Regions from separate parts of the Streptomyces sp. NPDC002602 genome, predicted to be linked through region 2. Evidence: riboswitches for the same ligand, from Rfam matches in the RefSeq annotation. Region 2 holds a riboswitch; the other holds the start of a gene.

Region 1 (3,200 bases), on a different contig from region 2:
CGGGTTCACAGGTACAGCCCCTTCAGGGTGAGAGTCACGGTGATCAGGGCCGCCAGCAGCGCCCCGGACGCGGCCAGGAACCGCCACGACAGCGTGGCCGGCGGCACCAGCACCCGCAGGGCGCCGTCGTAACCACGCCCCGCCAGCCCCTCCTGGAGCCGCGCGGCGCGGTCGAAGGCCCGTACGAACGAGGTCGCCGCCAGCCCGGCCAGCGAACGCCACACCGCCGCCCGGCCCGTGTGTCCGAGCCGGGCCGCCTGGGCGCGGCGGACCTGGGCCATCGAGTCCAGCAGCAGGAAGCCGATCCGGTACATGACCAGGGCCACGTCCACCACCGGCGCCGGCACCCCGGCCCGCACGAGCCGGGGCAGCACGTCCGACACCGGGGTGGTGAAGGCGAACAGCAGCACCCCGAGGGAGGCCGCGGAGGTGCGCAACAGCAGCTCGGCCGCGTGCCGGGGCCCGTCGGGGGCCCACGACACCAGCCCCGCCGGACCGCCCACCGCGAACAGCAGCGGAAGCGCCCCGGTGAAGCAGAAACCGAGCGGGATCCGGAAGGCCCGCCACAGTTGGCGCCCGGCCACCCCGGCGGGCCCGAGCAGCACCACCAGGGTGGCCGCCGCGACGAGCGGGCCCCCGGGCCAGGGCGGCAGGGCCACGGCCGTGACCGTCAGCCCGAGCCCCAACAGGGCCTTCTCCAGCGGATGGCGGCGGCGCCAGCGACTGCCGTGCGCCGCCACGTCGATCGGCAGCACCGCCTACGACTCCGCGGGGCCGGCCGGGCCACCGGTCGCGCCCGCTTGGGCGAGGCCCTGACGCCGACCCTTGCGGACGCCGAAGTAGTACGCGAGCACGCCCGCGCCCAGCGCCGCCTGAAGGGCGAACAGGGCCGACTCGATCTCCCCGGACGGGGGCTCGTACAGCGGCGAGAACCACGGCTCGTAGTCCGGCTTCAGCTCGGTGATGGCCGCCTCCGCCTGCGCGTCGGCGCCCGCGAACGGCTCCTCCTTGCCCTCGCCCAGACCCAGCGCGAGCGGGAGCACGGCCAGCGCCGCCACCAGGAGCAGCAGCACCGTGTTGATCTTCGCGTTCCTGGTCATCGGACCGCCGCCTCCTCCTGCTTGGTCCCGGTACGGGCCGTCAGCCTCGCGACGCCCAGCCGGACCAGGTCCGACTTGCTCGACTGCATCAGCAGCCGCATGACGAGGACGGTCAGCAGGCCCTCGCTGACGGCCAGCGGGATCTGGGTGACGGCGAAGATGCCGCCGAACTTGGCGAGCGCCCCGAGGAAGCCGGTGCCCGGGTCGGGGAAGGCCAGCGCCAACTGGACACTGGTCACGCAGTAGGTGACGAGGTCGGCGAAGAACGCGCCGAAGAAGACGGTCACCATCAGCGGCAGATCGAACCTCTTGAGCAGCCGGTAGACCCCGTAGCCCGCCCAGGGCCCGGCGATGGCCATGGAGAAGACGTTCGCGCCGAGCGTGGTCAGGCCGCCGTGCGCCAGCAGCAGCGCCTGGAAGAGCAGGGTGATCGTGCCGAGCACCGCCATGATCGGCGGGCGGAACAGGATCGCCCCGAGCCCGGTGCCGGTGGGGTGGGAACAACTGCCCGTCACCGAAGGGATCTTCAGGGCGGACAGTACGAAGGTGAACGCACCGGACGCGCCGAGCAGCAGCGTGCTCTCGGGGTTGGCCTTCACCTCGCGGGTGAGGGCGCGCACACCGTGCACGACAAAGGGAGCGGACGCGGCGCCCCAGGCGACCGCGTGCAAGGGGGGCAGAAACCCCTCGGCTATATGCATGAGTAAGGAGACCTCTCCAGCACCTCGTGGATGGACGACGTGCCCTGGCCGGTCTCCTGGCTCACGGGTACTGATGCCCTGACTCCGCCTTCCCGGGGCCGTGCGGTCTCCCGCGCGGGCCCAGTGGCTTCCCGCAGGGGAGTGGAGCCGGACTTCCCGATCACAGTGGCGAGGGCCGCACCGGTTTTCCACCGGTTTCCCGAACACCAAGGCCCGCTGACCCTAGTCGGCCGCGCGGACCCGTAACAACCCGGCCCCACCCCCGAGGCCCCCGCCCACCCGCTCCGACCAGGGCCGATCCGGGCGGCCCCCCGGACGGGCGCGGCCCGCTGGCGCACCCGTCCCGGCCCGCGCAGGGTGGGGGAGTGGCCGACGAACACGACTACTCAGACCTCAGCGCCGTCTACGTCAACTGCACGCTCAAGCGCTCGCCGGAGACCAGCAACACCGAGGGGCTGATCTCCAGGAGCCGTGCGGTGATGGAGGCGGCCGGCGCCCGGACCTCACTGATCCGGGCGGTCGACCACGACATCGCCACCGGTGTCTGGCCCGACATGACCGAGCACGGCTGGGAGAGCGACCAGTGGCCCGTCCTCTACAGCCAGATCATGGACGCCGACGTCCTCGTGCTGTGCGGGCCGATCTGGCTCGGCGACAACAGCTCCGTGATGAAGCGGGTCATCGAGCGGCTCTACGCCTGCTCCTCGATCCTGAACGACCGGGGCCAGTACGCCTACTACGGCAGGGTCGGCGGCGCGCTGATCACCGGCAACGAGGACGGCGTCAAACACTGCGCCATGAACGTCCTCTACAGCCTCCAGCACCTCGGCTACGCGATCCCGCCACAGGCCGACGCGGGCTGGATCGGCGAGGCCGGGCCCGGACCCTCGTACCTCGACCCGGGTTCGGGCGGCCCGGAGAACGACTTCACCAACCGGAACACCACGTTCATGACCTGGAACCTGATGCACCTGGCCGCCCTGCTCAAGCGGGCCGGCGGCATCCCCGCACACGGGAACCAACGCTCGGAGTGGGACGCCGGCTGTCGCTTCGACTTCCCCAATCCAGAGCACCGCTAGTGCTGTGACCGGAAAGGTTCACCGTGTCACGGCGCCCGGCACGGCACCTCGCCGCGTTGTCGGACCGCTCAGGTACGTCCAGTACGAGAGGCGGTCCTCCGCCTTGCGATGCACCGCACCGGACACCGCGACCCGGCAAACCATTCCGGTCACAGCACTAGGCAGGCGGACGCGAGGGGCCCGGGGCGGCGCACGCCCCGGGCCCCTCGACCGATCGATCCGGGTGTCGGGGTTCAGCAGGTCGCCGGGTGCGGGAAGTCGACGACGAGCCGCTCCGGCGCGTGCAGCACGCTGGTCTTGTAGGTGGGCTTGGTGTCGAA
Region 2 (3,200 bases):
CGCGTTCGACGACGAAGGCGGAGATCCCGCGCGGCCCGTCGGCTCCGGTGCGGGCCAGGACCACGTACACGTCGGAGGCTCCGGCGCCGGAGATGAACTGTTTCACACCGGTCAACACGTAGTGGTCGCCGTCGCGTTCGGCGCGGGTGCGCAGTGCGGCGGCGTCCGATCCCGCGCCGGGCTCGGTGAGGCAGTAGCTGCCGAGGGTGCGGGCGGAGCAGAGGCCGGGCAGCCAGCGCTCGCGCTGGTCGGGGTCCCCGTACCGGTCGACCATCCAGGCGACCATGTTGTGGATGGAGAGGTAGCCGGCGATCGAGGGGCAACCGGTGGCCAGCACTTCCAGGACGAGCACCCCGTCGGCGCGGGTGAGCCCGGAGCCACCGGACTCCTCGCGTACGTGGATCCCGGCGAGGCCGAGGTCGGCGGCGCGGCGGAGCACGTCGACGGGGAAGTGCTTGTCCTGGTCCCAGGCGATGGCGTGCGGGGCGAGTTGCTCCTGCGCGAAGTCGAGGGTGACCTCGGCCAGGGCGAGTTGGTCCTTGCTGAGCAGGGTCGTGGTCATGGCGGTCACCCCATCGTCGGAATGGTGAAGCTGGCGCCTTCCTTGACGCCGGAGGGCCAGCGCGAGGTGACGGTCTTGGTGCGGGTGTGGAAGCGGATCGAGTCGGGACCGTGCTGGTTGAGGTCTCCGAAGCCGGAGCGCTTCCAGCCGCCGAACGTGTGGTAGGCGACCGGGACGGGGATGGGCACGTTGACGCCGACCATGCCGGCGCCCACCCGTCGGGTGAAGTCGCGGGCGGTGTCCCCGTCGCGGGTGAAGATGGCGACGCCGTTGCCGTAGGGGTGCTCGCTGGGCAGGCGCAGCGCCTCCTCGTAGTCGGCGGCGCGTACGACGCTCAGCACCGGGCCGAAGATCTCCTCGCGGTGGATCCGCATCCGGGGGGTGACCCGGTCGAAGAGCGAGGCGCCGGCGAAGTAGCCGTTCTCGTACCCGGGGAGGGTGAACCCGCGCCCGTCCACGACGAGTTCGGCTCCCTCGGTCACGCCGATGTCGACGAAGCGGTTCACCCGGTCGAGGGCGTCGCGGCTGACGAGCGGGCCGAAGTCGGCGTCCGGGTCGTCGGAGGTGCCGATGCGCAGGGCGGCGATCCGCTCCTTCAACATGGCGACCAGCGCGTCCGCGGTCTCCTCCCCCACGGGGACGGCGACGGCGATCGCCATGCAGCGTTCGCCCGCGGAGCCGTAGCCGGCGCCGATCAGGGCGTCGGCGGCCTGGTCGAGATCCGCGTCCGGCATCACGATCATGTGGTTCTTGGCGCCGCCGAAACACTGGGCGCGCTTGCCGTGGGCGGCGGCGGTGGCGTAGATGTGCGCGGCGATCGGGGTGGATCCGACGAAGCCGAGGGCCTGGACGCGCGGGTCCTCCAGCAGGGTGTCGACGGCCTCCTTTCCGCCGTTGACCACGTTGAGGACGCCGGGCGGCAGGCCCGCCTCCAGGAAGAGTTCGGCGAGCCGCAGCGGGACGGAGGGATCCCGTTCGGAGGGCTTGAGGATGAAGGCGTTCCCGCAGGCCAGGGCGGGGGCCGCCTGCCACAGCGGGATCATCGCGGGGAAGTTGAAGGGGGTGATGCCGGCGACCACGCCGAGCGGGGCGCGCAGCGAGTGCACGTCGATGCCGGAGCCCGCGTTGTCGGTGAACTCGCCCTTGAGGAGGTGCGGGATGCCGGCGGCGAACTCGACGACCTCCAGGCCGCGTTGCAGGTCGCCGTGGGCATCGGCGACGGTCTTGCCGTGTTCGGCGGACAACAGCCGGGCCAGGGCGTCCCGTTCGCCCTCGACGAGTTGGAGGAAGCGCAGCAGCACGCGGGCGCGGCGCTGCGGGTTCCACTGGCCCCATTCGCGCTGGGCCGCCTCGGAGTCGGCGATGGCCGTCCCGGTGTCGGCGCGACCGGCCAGGGGGACCCTGGCCTGGACCGTTCCGGTGTTGGGGTCGTGGACGTCGGCGTACAGGCCGGAGGTGCCCGGGGTGTGCTTGCCGCCGATGAAGTGGGTGAGCTCGCGGATCATCGAAGCCTGCTCTCGTCAGGTGTGATCCGAGGAGGGCGCGACGGGCCGGCGGCGCGGCGCGATCGGGGTGCGCGGCGCGGGGCGGGTCGCGGGACAGTGAAGGCGTGGCCGCCTTCGGTGAGTCACGAACGCGCGGACAGGGCCGCGCGCTTCGGGAACTCCGCCGGATCACCTGGGCCGTGGTCACGTACCGGTGCCATGCGTGTCTGCTCCATCCTCGTGGACAACACGGAACACCCCGCGGCCGGTATCCTGACTCCCGGATCAACGCGCGCTCTCCGGCCTTCCCAACGGGTTTCCCCGTCAGTGGCCTGTCCTGCTGGAAGAGCACACTCCTCGGTCACAGTGGCGGGACCGCGTCGGATTCACACCGACTTCCCTGCACCGCGGGCTTGCCCAGGAACATATAGTTGGACGTCCTAGTAAGTCCACCCCCGCCCGTCGTCCCGGGCGCGTCGCGCGAGTGGCGCTCCACCGCGAGCGGCCGGAAATCGCCGCGGTGAGGCTCGCTCGGGTCGGGCGCCACTTCCACGACAGGGCCTACGCTCGGGGGATGCGCATCGTTTCGCTGCTGCCCGCCGCCACCGACATCGTGGCCGAACTCGGGCTGCTCCCCGATCTGGTCGGCCGTACGCACGAGTGCGACTGGCCGGCGGCGGTGGCCGGCGTGCCGGTGGTGACCTCCGCCGCGTTCTCGTCCGACGAGCTGTCCAGCCGGGAGATCTCCGAGGCGGTCGGGGGCGCGGCACACAGCGGCTCCTCGCTCTACGACCTGGACGTCGAGGCGCTGGGCGCGCTGGCGCCCGAGGTGGTCCTCACCCAGGACCTGTGCGACGTGTGCGCGGTGTCCTACGCGGGCGTGAGTCGGGCCGTGCGCGTGCTCGACGGAGGACCGAGGGTGCTCAGCCTGGAGCCGCGCACCCTCGACGACGTCCTGGACTGTCTGGTCCGCGTGGGTGAACTGCTGGGCGTACCGGAGGTCGCCCACGCCGGCCGGGCGCGGGCGCGGGCCCGACTGGAGGCCGTGCGCGCCGCCGTGGCGGGCCGTCCCCGGCCCCGGGTGGTGGCCATCGAATGGCTGGATCCGCTCTGGCCCGCCGGGCACTGGGTGCCCGAACAGATCACCGCGGCGG

What was found. A riboswitch is a leader RNA that binds a small molecule or an ion and turns the genes downstream of it on or off. The one in region 2 is predicted to bind cobalamin.
Region 1: linked by a shared signal. The riboswitch ahead of ACFYW3_RS21320 (energy-coupling factor ABC transporter permease) and the one ahead of ACFYW3_RS04245 (CoA-acylating methylmalonate-semialdehyde dehydrogenase) in region 2 are both predicted to bind cobalamin.

The regions. Positions count from the first base shown of each region.
Region 1 covers NZ_JBIAQX010000007.1:262,193-265,392, reverse strand. Annotated here, with positions in the region: gene ACFYW3_RS21335 (ATP-binding cassette domain-containing protein) at 1-9, opposite strand, end outside; gene cbiQ (cobalt ECF transporter T component CbiQ) at 6-755, opposite strand; gene ACFYW3_RS21325 (energy-coupling factor ABC transporter substrate-binding protein) at 759-1,100, opposite strand; gene ACFYW3_RS21320 (energy-coupling factor ABC transporter permease) at 1,097-1,801, opposite strand; cobalamin riboswitch at 1,830-2,027, opposite strand; gene ACFYW3_RS21315 (flavodoxin family protein) at 2,167-2,880, shown strand; gene ACFYW3_RS21310 (hypothetical protein) at 3,114-3,200, opposite strand, start outside.
Region 2 covers NZ_JBIAQX010000001.1:1,051,272-1,054,471, reverse strand. Annotated here, with positions in the region: gene ACFYW3_RS04250 (acyl-CoA dehydrogenase family protein) at 1-562, opposite strand, end outside; gene ACFYW3_RS04245 (CoA-acylating methylmalonate-semialdehyde dehydrogenase) at 568-2,067, opposite strand; cobalamin riboswitch at 2,292-2,471, opposite strand; gene ACFYW3_RS04240 (cobalamin-binding protein) at 2,621-3,200, shown strand, end outside.